2 linked regions of the Pontiella desulfatans genome follow. The protein of the gene in region 1 interacts with the protein of each later gene in a pairwise test. Links are inferred from orthologs where the notes say so. Each region holds a gene or a part of one and is shown on either strand. Other genes may lie near its edges. The genes, in order: rpe and eno.

Evidence for each region.
Region 2: the proteins of rpe (region 1) and eno interact in binary tests that used the Escherichia coli proteins (3 or more experiments, as listed by UniProt). The link is inferred for Pontiella desulfatans from one-to-one orthologs.

Annotation. Positions count from the first base shown.
Region 1 is NZ_CAAHFG010000001.1:768,243-777,291, reverse strand. What follows is about bases 2,665-5,657. They hold rpe (ribulose-phosphate 3-epimerase), read right to left. Parts: upstream 4,502-5,657; coding sequence 3,827-4,501; downstream 2,665-3,826. Other genes in these bases: E9954_RS02820 (hypothetical protein), read right to left, coding at 5,087-5,410; E9954_RS02835 (sodium:solute symporter family transporter), read left to right, coding at 2,665-3,822. Also shown: E9954_RS02850 (P-loop domain-containing protein), read right to left, coding at 1-617; E9954_RS02845 (FmdB family zinc ribbon protein), read right to left, coding at 683-964; E9954_RS02840 (iron-containing alcohol dehydrogenase), read left to right, coding at 1,168-2,358; more of E9954_RS02835, read left to right, coding at 2,362-2,664; E9954_RS02815 (hypothetical protein), read left to right, coding at 5,852-6,280; E9954_RS02810 (hypothetical protein), read right to left, coding at 6,462-6,941; E9954_RS02805 (hypothetical protein), read right to left, coding at 7,080-7,328; E9954_RS02800 (ankyrin repeat domain-containing protein), read right to left, coding at 7,591-9,049. UniProt on the Escherichia coli protein: Catalyzes the reversible epimerization of D-ribulose 5-phosphate to D-xylulose 5-phosphate.
Region 2 is NZ_CAAHFG010000003.1:357,847-360,776, forward strand. It holds eno (phosphopyruvate hydratase), read right to left. Parts: upstream 2,140-2,930; coding sequence 862-2,139; downstream 1-861. Other genes in the region: thiD (bifunctional hydroxymethylpyrimidine kinase/phosphomethylpyrimidine kinase), read right to left, coding at 1-331; E9954_RS22580 (FtsB family cell division protein), read right to left, coding at 372-680; E9954_RS22590 (iron-sulfur cluster assembly scaffold protein), read left to right, coding at 2,363-2,930. UniProt on the Escherichia coli protein: Catalyzes the reversible conversion of 2-phosphoglycerate (2-PG) into phosphoenolpyruvate (PEP). It is essential for the degradation of carbohydrates via glycolysis.

The sequences.
Region 1 (9,049 bases):
GCCACCTGGCCACTGGCGCCGAGGTACTGGCGCAGACGGTCGGCATCTTCCATGTTGTTCACGTGTTCATCGGCATCGGCGGCTTCGATGTTGCAATAGAGCAGACTGTTGCTAACGACTTCCGGCAGGTCTTCAAAGAAAATCTGCTGGGCCATTTCGCCATCGATCGAAAGAATATGCTCTCCATCAACCACGACCGACTGAACCGGCAGGGACACCTCGAGGCGCACCTCGATGTACTCCTTGGTCAGGAGCAGCGCGTTGCGGGGAAGAATCTTCTGGTTCGGTGCCGAAACCCCGACGTGACGGCGGGCAACGCCGTTATGGTCGTAGTTGGCGATCTTGTTGATATTGGAGGCCAGGCGGCGGAGGAGCAGGTCTTCCATCGCTGTGCGGCGCACCGGGCTATCGAACAGGTATTCGGGAATCTCGGCAATGGTCTGCGGAATGCGGATGCTGAAAACCGGACTCGCGAGCTCTTCAGACTCGAAGTCGATACCGGTACATTTGATGACGTAGCGCGAGAAATCGAAATCGCCGACCAGCTGTTGGTATTCGGAATAGGGCTGCCCATCAAGTCCCGACAGCAAATTGTAGAATTCCTTCTTATCCTTCATAGTCCAATAATCCTTCGTTTATTCAGTTACACAAACCATCCCAACCAGAAATCGCAATTGGTGGGTTACTGTGCCTTTTTCACATCTTTTTTGGAAGCGGTCTTTTTATCCTTTTTAGGGGCGTCGGCTTTGGGCTTGTCGGCGGCGGCCTCCTTTTGGTATCCGGAACTGCGATAGTCGGTTTGATAGAAGCCGGAACCTTTGAACAAAAAGCCTGCGCCACCGCCGATCAGGCGGTTCACCTGCCCGTCGCACTTCGGACACTCTGTCAACGGATCGGCCGACATGCTCTGGAAAGCCTCGAAATGGTGGCCGCACGCATTGCACTCATAGTCGTATGTAGGCATGAAATACTCCTGCATTCAAAGAAAGAGGCGGAATGTAGCGCATTCGCCCCTATTGTCAAAATCATTCTTGGCAGGGCCGTGAAACCTCTTCAGTCACGTCCGCGCTCACGATCGTGAGCGCGGACGTGACTCCTCTGGGACCAATTCGTTTGACACGCAAACCATGGCAAGGCGAAGATACGCGGAACTAAAGGAGTATTTGCATGGACTTTGAATTCGCCACCGCCCAACGCATTGTTTTCGGGGCGGGCAAGCTGCAGGAACTTCCAGCCCTGGCCGCCGGACTCGGCAAAAAAACAGCCTTTATCACTGGCCGGAACGCCGAGCGCATCGGGCCGGTCTTCCAACTATTGAAGGAAGCCGGAACCTGCCCGGCGGCGTTCTCGATCTCTGGCGAGCCCACCTCCGGCCGCATCGCCACCCTCGCCGCCCAGGCCCGCGAACAGGGTTGCGACCACGTTGTCGCCTTCGGCGGCGGCAGCGTGATCGATGCCGGCAAGGCCATCGCCGCCCTGCTCACCAATACGCGCGACCTGATGGACTATCTCGAAGTTATCGGCAAGGGCGAGCCCCTCACCGAAGATCCCGCCCCTTGCATCGCCATCCCGACCACCGCCGGAACCGGTGCGGAAGTTACGCGCAACTCGGTGTTGCTGTCCCCGGAGCACAAGGTCAAGGTCAGCATGCGCCACCCCCGGATGCTGCCCACCGTCGCGCTGGTCGATCCGGAGCTCACGCTCTCCATGCCTCCGGAAGTCACCGCCAGCACCGGTCTCGACGCCTTCATCCAACTCTTTGAGGCCTTTGTATCGAAAAAAGCCAATCCACTCACGGACGGCATCTGCCGCGAAGGGCTCAGGCGGGTCTCCCGCTCACTCTACCGGTGCTACATCCATGGCGACGACATTGCCGCGCGAACCGACATGGCATTCGGAAGCCTCTGCGGCGGCCTTGCGCTGGCCAATGCCGGCCTCGGGGCCATCCACGGTTTCGCCGGCCCCCTTGGCGGCATGTTCAATGTACCCCACGGCATGGTCTGCGCCGCCCTACTACAGGCCACCACCAGAACAAATTACGATGCGATGATCCAACGCGACCCGCAAAACCCCGCCCTGGACAAATTCCATGAAGCCGCCCGAATCATGATGCAGGATGAAAACGCGACCATCGAACAGGCGCTCGAACATCTCAAAGGAATCGCCGCACAAATGTTTGTGCCCGGCCTCAGCGAATACGGCGTGTCCGAATCCGACATTCCGGCTATCGTGGAAAAGGCGAGGAATGCGAGCAGCATGAAAGGCAATCCCATTGTTCTCACCGACGAGGAACTCGCCTCCATTCTCGAAGAATCCCTTGCACCACCGGTCGATGGCGACGCAACGCTCTACCTCTAGCCCATGCAAACGGTGCAATTCGGAACGCTGAATTATCTCGTGCTGGCGATTTATCTCGCCGGCATGCTGGGCATTGGAGTATTCTTCGCTAGGAAGCAGGAGAGCGGGGAAATGTTTTTCCTTGGCGGGCGCAAGCTTCCATGGCTGGCCGTGGCCATGAGCATGTATGCCTCGCTCACCAGCGCCGTCACCTATCTCGGCCTGCCGGGCACGGCCTACTCCGAAAATATTGCGCTCATCATCGTCTGCATCATGAGCCCGGTCGTGGCGCCGTTCATCCTTTTGCTCTTCTACCCGATCTACCACCGGCTCCAGGTCACCACGTCCTATGAGTATATTGAAAAACGCTTCGGCCAACCCGCCCGCTATGGCGTGGCGGGACTGTTCGTGCTCGCTCGCCTCGGCTGGCTCGGCACGGTGGTCTACGCCCCGGCCATGGCGATGTCGATCGTCACCGGCATCCCGCTCTGGGGTTGCATCTGCATGATGGGCATCCTCGCCACCGCCTACACCGCGCTAGGCGGGCTCGCCGCCGTGGTGTGGACGGACGTCATCCAATTCGTCATCCTCATCGGCGGCGCCATCTGGGTGGCGGTCAGCCTGGGCAATGGCGTCGAGGGCGGGACGGCGGAAATCTTCGCCCTCGCCAAGGAGGCCGGACGGCTGCACATTGCCGACTGGAAGTTCAACCTCTTCGCCATGTCCGGTCCGGTGGTCGCCATCTCCTTCTTTTTCCAGCTCATGCAGGACTATGGCACCGACCAGGTCACCGTCCAGCGACTCATGGCCACCGGATCGCTAAAAAAGACCGTCAAGTCCGTCGCCTTCAATGCCTGCACCGACTTCTTCATTATCGGCCTGTTGCTCTTCATTGGACTCGGCCTGTTCGCCTTTTTCCATGGAACAGAAATAGTGAACGGCATCGGATCCGACAAAGTGATGCCCTACTACATTATCCACTATCTTCCCCAGGGCATCTCCGGCCTGCTCATCACCGCCGTCTTCGCCGCCGCCATGTCGTCGATGGACTCCGGCATCAACTCCATTGCCACTGTCTTGATCAATGATTTTAAAATCACGCCTCACGATTCACGAATCACGGATGTTGCCCTCGCACGAATCATAACTGTCGGCTTGGGCGTTGCGGCAACATCCTTAGCCTTCTACGTTTCAACCATCGGCGGCATCATCAAGGCGTTCGCCTCGTTCATGAGCCTGTTCAGCGCACCGGTGCTGGCCCTGTTCCTGATGGGCGTACTGACGCGCAAGGGCAACTTCCAAGGATGGCTTGTGGGCCTCGCGGTTTCCGTTCCGGCAACCCTCTGGCTCCAGAAGATGGTCGAGGCGCACTGGGTCTATTATTTCCCCGTTTCGTTCCTCGTCGCCTTCGGGACTGCCCTGCTCGCCAGCCGGTTCTTCAATTCGGCACCGGCACCGAACGAACTGACCGTGTGGAAAAAATAACCGACTACAGAGAGGAACAGTAGGCCTCTTCCGCCTGCTTGCGCAGGTCGGCGATGGCTGCCGCCATGTCGTCCTGCTTAAAGAGATAGGATCCGGCGACATACAGATTGCACCCCACCGCGGCCGCACGGGCCACCGTCTGGTCATCGATGCCCCCGTCGATCGCAAGATCCACCCAATCGGCCATGCGCCGGATGGTGGCGCACTTTTCCTCGACGTAGGCGATATAGCTCTGCCCACCGAACCCCGGATGCACCGACATCACCAACACCTCGTCCACCCAACGGTTTTCCAAGCACTCGAAAATACTCTCCACCGGGGTTTCCGGATTCAGGGTAATGGCCGGGCGCCTGCCCATGGCGCGGATGGCGGCCAGGGTTTCGGGAACATCGCACTTGGCCTCAATGTGGATCTGGATCGTATCCGACCCCGCCGTCACGAATTTCTCCAGATGATCCTGCGGACGCTGCACCATCAGATGCACATTCTGGGGAATCTTCACATTCGCCGCCGACATCCTCACCACATCCGGGCCGAAGGAAATGTTCGGAACAAACACTCCGTCCATCACATCCACATGAATCTGGTCGGCACCGGCCTCCTCCGCGCGTTTGCACCCCTCGGCCAAACGGCCGAAATCAGCGGCTAGAATGGATGGCATAATCTGGATCTTTGGCATGGGACACTCCTTGAAAATGAACGCGAAACGTAAACAACCTAACCCGCCCCGTCAAGAATCCCCGCAAAAATCAGGCAAATCACCCACCCAACCAACCGGAATCAAAAAAAAATCACTTTCCCACTTGCATCGCCCCAGAAAACCGCTACTTTCTACCGCCTCTTAACGAGAAAAGATTGCGGGGTAGAGCAGCCCGGTAGCTCGTCAGGCTCATAACCTGAAGGTCATTGGTTCAAATCCAATCCCCGCTACCAATTTCAAGGCCGGAACACACGTTCCGGCCTTTATTTTTAGGGGTTTTGTGGGATTATGGTGTTTTAAAGAAATTGATGCGACCGTTTGAAAAAGTCCTGAAAACCACCAACAAAAACAAACACAAGTACAAACACACCAACGCGAACTTAGGGGTACAACACCCCGAATTTGCGGGCTCAAGAAGCATTCTCGCAGAAAAAAAAGTTTTTCAGGTGCCCGTGTGTTGGCCCTGGAAATCGATTGGTTGGTACCAACCACCCACAAACACGGTACAAACACACGAAAAAGGGAGCGCGTGAACGCTCCCCTCCCTGCCGATTCTGAATCCCTCTATGGAAGTTGGGCTTCGAGTTCTTTGGCGGATTTGCCTTTGCTCCAGGTCTGGAGAATTTCAAGGCGCGTCTGGTTGACGTGGTCGTACATGGAACGGGCCTCGTCGCCGGTGACGGCCTGGTCGTCGAGCATGGGCTCGATGAGGGCGGTCAGCTCGTTGAGGTGGGTTACGGTCTTGCGGACCCGGGCGACCAACTTGGTGGCCCGGCGGGACGCCAGCAGCTTCTGGATGACGGATGTGAGCAGCTTGGCCACGATCTGCTCCAACGGCAGATAGCGGAACAGGCTGATTCCGATTTTTGCGAGTATGACTTTAAGCATGGTTTTTACCTCCTACTTAAAGCCGGGAAATCAAATGGTGATGCTACCAAGTGATGGTTTCGAGGTTGGTGGGTGATCGGATTTCACCGTGGAAAATGACGAGAAAAGCGTTCTGACCCCCGCATGGTATTGACTCCTTATTTGAAGGAGGGAAATCACGTGGCACCGCGAATGGACGCCAATGAACGCGGATACCCTTTTTAGAACTTCACCACATAGGTCGCAGAGTATACGGAGGCAACATCATTTCATAGGACTCAGCCCGTATTATGTCCTTGCATACATCTAAAGACAGGAGTAGTGAAAGCGAAGCGGTTTGAGGGTCGAATGTGAGATAGAGGTTTCAAGAAGCTTTCTGCGCTACCGATTTCACCAACCATTCAGGCCGCTTCTACAAACTCAATGTGCCATAGAAAAAATTGCATATACAGGAGGTGCTAGATGAAAACGGCATGGAAAACAGTTACAAGGCGATCTTCAATGATCGCGCTGAGCATTGGCCTTGTCTTCATGTTGACTGGCTGTGGCGGCGATGATGACGGGGGCGAAAGAGATCTTTCTGGAACCTTCTGGGTTAACAATGATGATCCGTATTTCGAGGTCGCCTTCAATGGGTATGGAGATAGAATACTGATTGATTTTTTCACGCAAAAATTCACCGTATCCGGAGTCTGCACTAAGGTATCAGGAGGGGTTTCTTTTTATTACAGCCAAATATGGAGCGGAATGGACTATTATAGTGAGGGAAGCGCCACCGTCAACGGTGACACCCTGACACTAAATATCACCACGACTGCCGACGGCGTAATTGATGAAAGGTTTACTGGAACATTTATTTTCAAATTTCGAGGTGAATACGAACATTATTAGTCCGACTGCGACAACTGATTGCAGAGTCCTCGACTTGCTCTTGAAGCAAACTTGACCGTTACCACAATAGCGTGGACAACAGAGGGCGGAGATGTGGAAAGCATTATTTCATAGGACTAACCCCTGCCCCGTGCCCCTGCCCCTGCCCCTATTTCAGCCATGAGAGATTGGGCCTCAAAACCTAATCGATCCTCAACCATGTCGAAGGAGCATGGGAAGACGTTTGCTTTACACCATCCCTCCAAGATTCCGTATCGGCACACCCATCCATAAATCCACGATCTAGATCAACCACTGACATTGTGTAGGTGACCTTATAGTGATAAACATAAGAAGACACATCATAGTCATATTCATAAACAACCACGACATTGTCTCCTGCCATTTCCCACCGCCATGATTCGTTTGTATAGTAGTACTCATGGTCGCATGCCCGCAGGTTCTCAATCACCCCACCATCCTCAAATCTGATTCTTCCCGACCAGTACCACTCCGACCCAATAAGACTTCCGGAATCCACCTCTTGAGAGCTGCCGGCGCCAGCGGAGCCGCTGCTTCCTCCATCATCGTCTCCTCCGCAACCCGTTGTTCCGAGCACAGCGCCCCCTACCAACAGCGCAAAAGTTGCCAGCTTGATTCCTTTAACGATATCGTTTCCCATATTTCCCCATCCGGTTTAGTTGTTAACACCAAGTCACCTTCCTGCACAAATCCAGAAATGGCGAAGCCCCACCCCAGGGCCTATGCTGTCCGCACACAGTACAGACAATATTCCAGTTTATACAGAATATGATGGGGATCAAGTGCAATGGGAGTCCGCATGTAAATCGGAGGCGGGTGGGACGCATAAGACGGATTGGACGGATCGGATACTGACTACCGAAACCAGGTGGGTGACGGTCTTGCGGACACGATCCACCACCTTGGTGGCCTTGCGGGTCTTCAGCAGTTTCTGTATTGCCCCGGTCATCAGCTTGGCCACGATCTGCTCCAGCGGCAGGCAGCGGAACAGGCTGATTCCGATTTTTGCGAGTATGACTTTAAGCATGGTTACTACCTCCTACTTAAAGTCGGGAAATCAAATGGTGATACTACAAAGTGATGGTTTCGAGGTTGGTGGGTGATCGGATTTCACCGTGGATAATGACGAGAAAAGCGTTCTGACCCCTGCGCTGACCCCTGCGCTGTGGAAGGGTATTTTGTGTTTGACCGGAACCTCTAATGGGTGACCCCTGCGCTGACCCCTGCGCGGATGCTTGAGTCTGTCTTTGCGGCCAAGCCCGGACATGGCCTCACGAAAAGGGTCGACACTAATATGTATAGAAATATTCGCAACCCGCTTCTTTTAAAAATCTGAGCGTTTCTGAGTAGCTTAAGCTCTCTGACAAGGCATTCATGTCAAGGGTTCCTTCAAATTTAAGATTTGCAGTAAGCGCCTCGAGGTGGGTTAGTTTTGAGCAGTTCTGTATCACTTCGCTCAGCTCGGAATCGATTTTTTCATTTTTAGGCTGGGCTCCCCGTGCAACGCCAACCGCTCCGGAATACCAGAACATGTTTCGGAATGAGGATGATTCAAACGCCAGTTCAGCAACTTTCAGGTGTAGATCCTTTGGAACCGTTGTCGGAGGCAGACCCTCGGGCGTATCCTTGCCGGTAGCGGCACGCACAATGCCGGCTCTTAACCTCAGCAGGTTGATGGCCAACAAACTCAATGAAAATTCCTCGTATGTGGCCTTATAGTTGCCGCAAGCTTTTGCTCCAGCATTAATCAGTTGAGATACGACATCAGGCACGCCGCGAAGGACGGCATACAGCAACGCATCATATCCAGACTTATCCTTTTTCGACACATCTGAGCCGGCCTCAATAAGGATTTCCGAAATTTTCGAATGCCCGTAGTATGCCGCCAACATTAATGGTGTCGTTCCATTGTGCAGATCCCCGTTAACATCCGCTCCTTCCTCTATGAGAAAAGAGAGGGTTTCTTGTTTGTCTGCAAGAACGCAGATTCTGAGAAGCTGGCAGCAATCGATCTCTTCATTCTGTTCTTTCAGTGCATTAACCAAAGTTCGGGCAATTTGCATGTGATCATCGTATATTGCCATTGAAAGTGCGGTTGATCCATCTTTATTGGCTGGGGCAATGGATGCGCCCTTTTTCATCAACAGATCCACGGTCTGTTCATCTCCGAGGCCTGCCGCTGCCATCAGCAGGGTGGTTCCGCTGTCATCCGCCTGGTTAACGTCTGTCCCTGCATCAATGAGCACCTCCAGCAGTGCGGTGTCCTGCAGCAGCAGAGCCGTTGTAAGCGGTGTAGCCCCCTCGTTATCATGGACATCAACATTAGCTCCCAGGCTCAGTAATGCCTGAGCAGCAGGCAGATTACTTATCATTGCCGCAAAATGAATGGCACGTTTTCCTTTATTGTCGGCAGCCTCAAGGTTGGCACCGGCTTCTGCCAGAATGCGGATAACAGTTTCTGATTTAGTTATTACTGCGAGCATCAGCGCGGTTTCTCCGCTTGCATTAACGGCATCCAAGTTTACCCCTGCAAAGACCAGAAACCGAACCACATCTTCAAGCTCCATTGTGGCAGCCTTGATTAAGGCCGTTGTCCCTCCGGAAGGCGCTGCATTGATGTCTGCGCCGGCTTCAATAAGTCTCCGGGCTTCACCTTCAAACCTGGCATCCATATTCAGGATGAGATCTTTAAATTCGCGGGTTGCCGCATTTCTCGTAAAGGGAAAAAGTTTTTCCCAGAAGCCCAGA
Region 2 (2,930 bases), on another replicon or contig:
CGGTTTGCAGGAATTCGGCAACCAGGGTGCAGGTTTCCAGGCCTCCGAGCATGCCGATCTTGATGACCGCCGGGGGAAGATCGGCCGCCAGGGCGTCCAGCTGCGCCCGGAGCATGGACGTGGAAACGGGTTCGACGGCTTGGACGCCCAAGGTGTTCTGGGCCGTGAGGGCGGTGATGACCGAGCAGCCATGCACGCCGAATGCGCTCATCACCTTAAGGTCGGCCTGGATGCCCGCCCCGCCGCCCGAATCGGAGCCGGCGATGGTCCAGGCAATCGGGCTTGGGGTTAAGGTCGGAAGGCCGGAAGTCGAGGATCGGTTCGGTTTCATTGGACGTTCGACCTCCGACTGCTGATGCCGCCGAGCGGCATCAGAAGTTTCCTGATTCTTCCGGGAAGTGGAAGATCGTTTCGTTGGTCCGCGCATAGCCGACCTCGTGGGCAACCTTTTCGACGAACTCCGGGTCGACCGAGAATCGCCGCTGCTTTTCCTTCAACTCCAGCTCGTAGGCCTCGGTCTCGTCAATGCGCTGCTGCAGCACGTCGTGCCGGCTCTGGTATTCCTGGAGCTGCTTCACCTTCGGGGTGAACGCGAGCACCACCCCCACGCCGGCCATGATGACAATGGCGACCAGCACGATGCGGTTGATCAGGTTCCAGTATTTTTCAGTTTGTTGCATGGGGGTAGCGGGTTTTGCGTGGTTCGATGGTTGGAATATAGCGGGAAACTCAACGCCGACAAGTTTGTTTTGCAGGTAGGGTGCGATCCCCGGGCGCGCCGCAGGCCGGACGGTCTATCCCTGCCCAACAAAAAAAGGCGGCCCGAAGACCGCCTTTTTCTCATTAACGAAGAATCGTTAATTATGCATCGCCGTAGCGGCTGTCGGTACCGAGCATTTCTTCGATACGGAGCAGCTGGTTGTATTTGGAGATGCGGTCGGAGCGGCTCAGCGAGCCGGTCTTGATCTGGCCGGCGTTGGTGGCAACCGCGATGTCCGCGATGGTGTTGTCGGAGGTTTCGCCCGAACGGTGGGAGACCACCGCGGTGAAGCCCGCCTTGTGCGCCATTTCGATCGCGTCGAGCGTTTCGGTCAGCGTGCCGATCTGGTTGACCTTGATGAGGATCGAGTTGGCGCTGCCTTCTTCGATGCCGCGTGCGAGGTAGTCCACGTTGGTCACGAACAGGTCGTCGCCCACGAGCTGGCAGCGGTCGCCGATCTTGTCGGTCAGGATCTTCCAGCCGGCCCAGTCCTCTTCGTTCATGCCGTCTTCGATGGAGTCGATCGGGTATTTGGAGATGAGCTCTTCGAGGTAGGAGGCCTGTTCTTCGGAAGAACGCTTGGCGCCGCTTTCGCCTTCGAACTTGGCATAGTTGTATACGCCGTCTTCGTAGAACTCGGAGGACGCGCAGTCGAGGGCGATGGTAACATCCGTGCCCGGCTCGTATCCGGCATCCTTGACCGCCTGCATGATGGAGTCGAGGGCTTCTTCGGTGCCGCCGGCGAAGTTCGGCGCGAAACCGCCTTCGTCGCCCACCGCGGTGGAGAGGCCTTTGCCTTTAATGATGGCTTTCAACGCGTGGAACACCTCGGCGCCGCAGCGCAGGCCTTCCTTGAAGGTCGGGGCGCCAACCGGACGGATCATGAATTCCTGGAACGCGATCGGGGCGTCGGAGTGGGAGCCGCCGTTGATGATGTTCATCATCGGAACCGGCAGGGCCTTGGCGTTGGTGCCGCCGATGTAGCGGAACAGCGGGATGCCGAGCTCGTCGGCTGCGGCGTGGGCAATGGCCAGGGAGACCCCCAGCATGGCGTTGGCGCCGAGCTTGGACTTGGTCTTCGTGCCGTCGAGCTCGATCATCAGGTTGTCGATGCCGACCTGGTCGATCGCGTCCATGCCGATGATGGCCGGGGCGATGATGTCGTTGACGTTGTCGACGGCCTTTTCGCAGCCTTTGCCGAGGTAGCGGGATTTGTCGCCGTCGCGAAGCTCGAGGGCTTCGTTCACGCCGGTGGAAGCGCCGGAGGGTACTGCGGCGCGGCCGGTGGCGCCGGAATCGAGGACGATGTCCACTTCGAGGGTCGGGTTGCCGCGCGAGTCGAGGATTTCGCGTGCCAATACATCAATGATTTCTGACATTTCTAGTCTCCTTATGATTTGATTTCGAACCACTTGTTTCTGAAAACGAGGCGGCAATATAGCCGCGCAGGTGCGGGAAGGCAAGGGCTCCTTTATTCGGATTGTGTATAAAAATACCGATTTTGGGCAAAAGGGTTGATGCCGTACGCCTTTGCTGGAATCATGCGCGGCTTTATTTGGGGATGAACCATCAACTCAGGAAAAGCTAAGGAGCTTATTAACAATGGAATACACATCTGAAATCAAGGAAATGTGTGTTGTTGCCCGTGGGCCGCAGAACGGTCCGGCGCCGATCCCCCAGGAGGGGAAATGGACGCAGGCAGCAGAAATCAGGGACATCAACGGCTTCACGCACGGCGTGGGCTGGTGCGCACCGCAGCAGGGCGCCTGCAAGCTCTCGCTGAACGTCAAGCAAGGCGTTATCCAGGAAGCGCTGATCGAAACCGTCGGTTGCACCGGCATGACCCACTCCGCCGCAATGGCCGGTGAAATCCTCACGGGGAAAACCATTCTCGAGGCGCTCAACACCGACCTCGTCTGCGACGCGATCAACGTGGCCATGCGCGAACTGTTCCTGCAGATCGTATACGGGCGTTCGCAGTCCGCCTTCTCCGAAGACGGTCTCCCGATCGGCGCCGGCCTCGAAGACCTGGGCAAGGGCCTCCGTTCCGTAACCGGAACCATCTTCGGCACCGTCGAAAAGGGCGTTCGCTACCTCGAAGTGGCCGAAGGCTATGTGACCAAGCTCGGTCTCGACGAAGACGACGAAGTCATCGGATATGCGTTCTGCC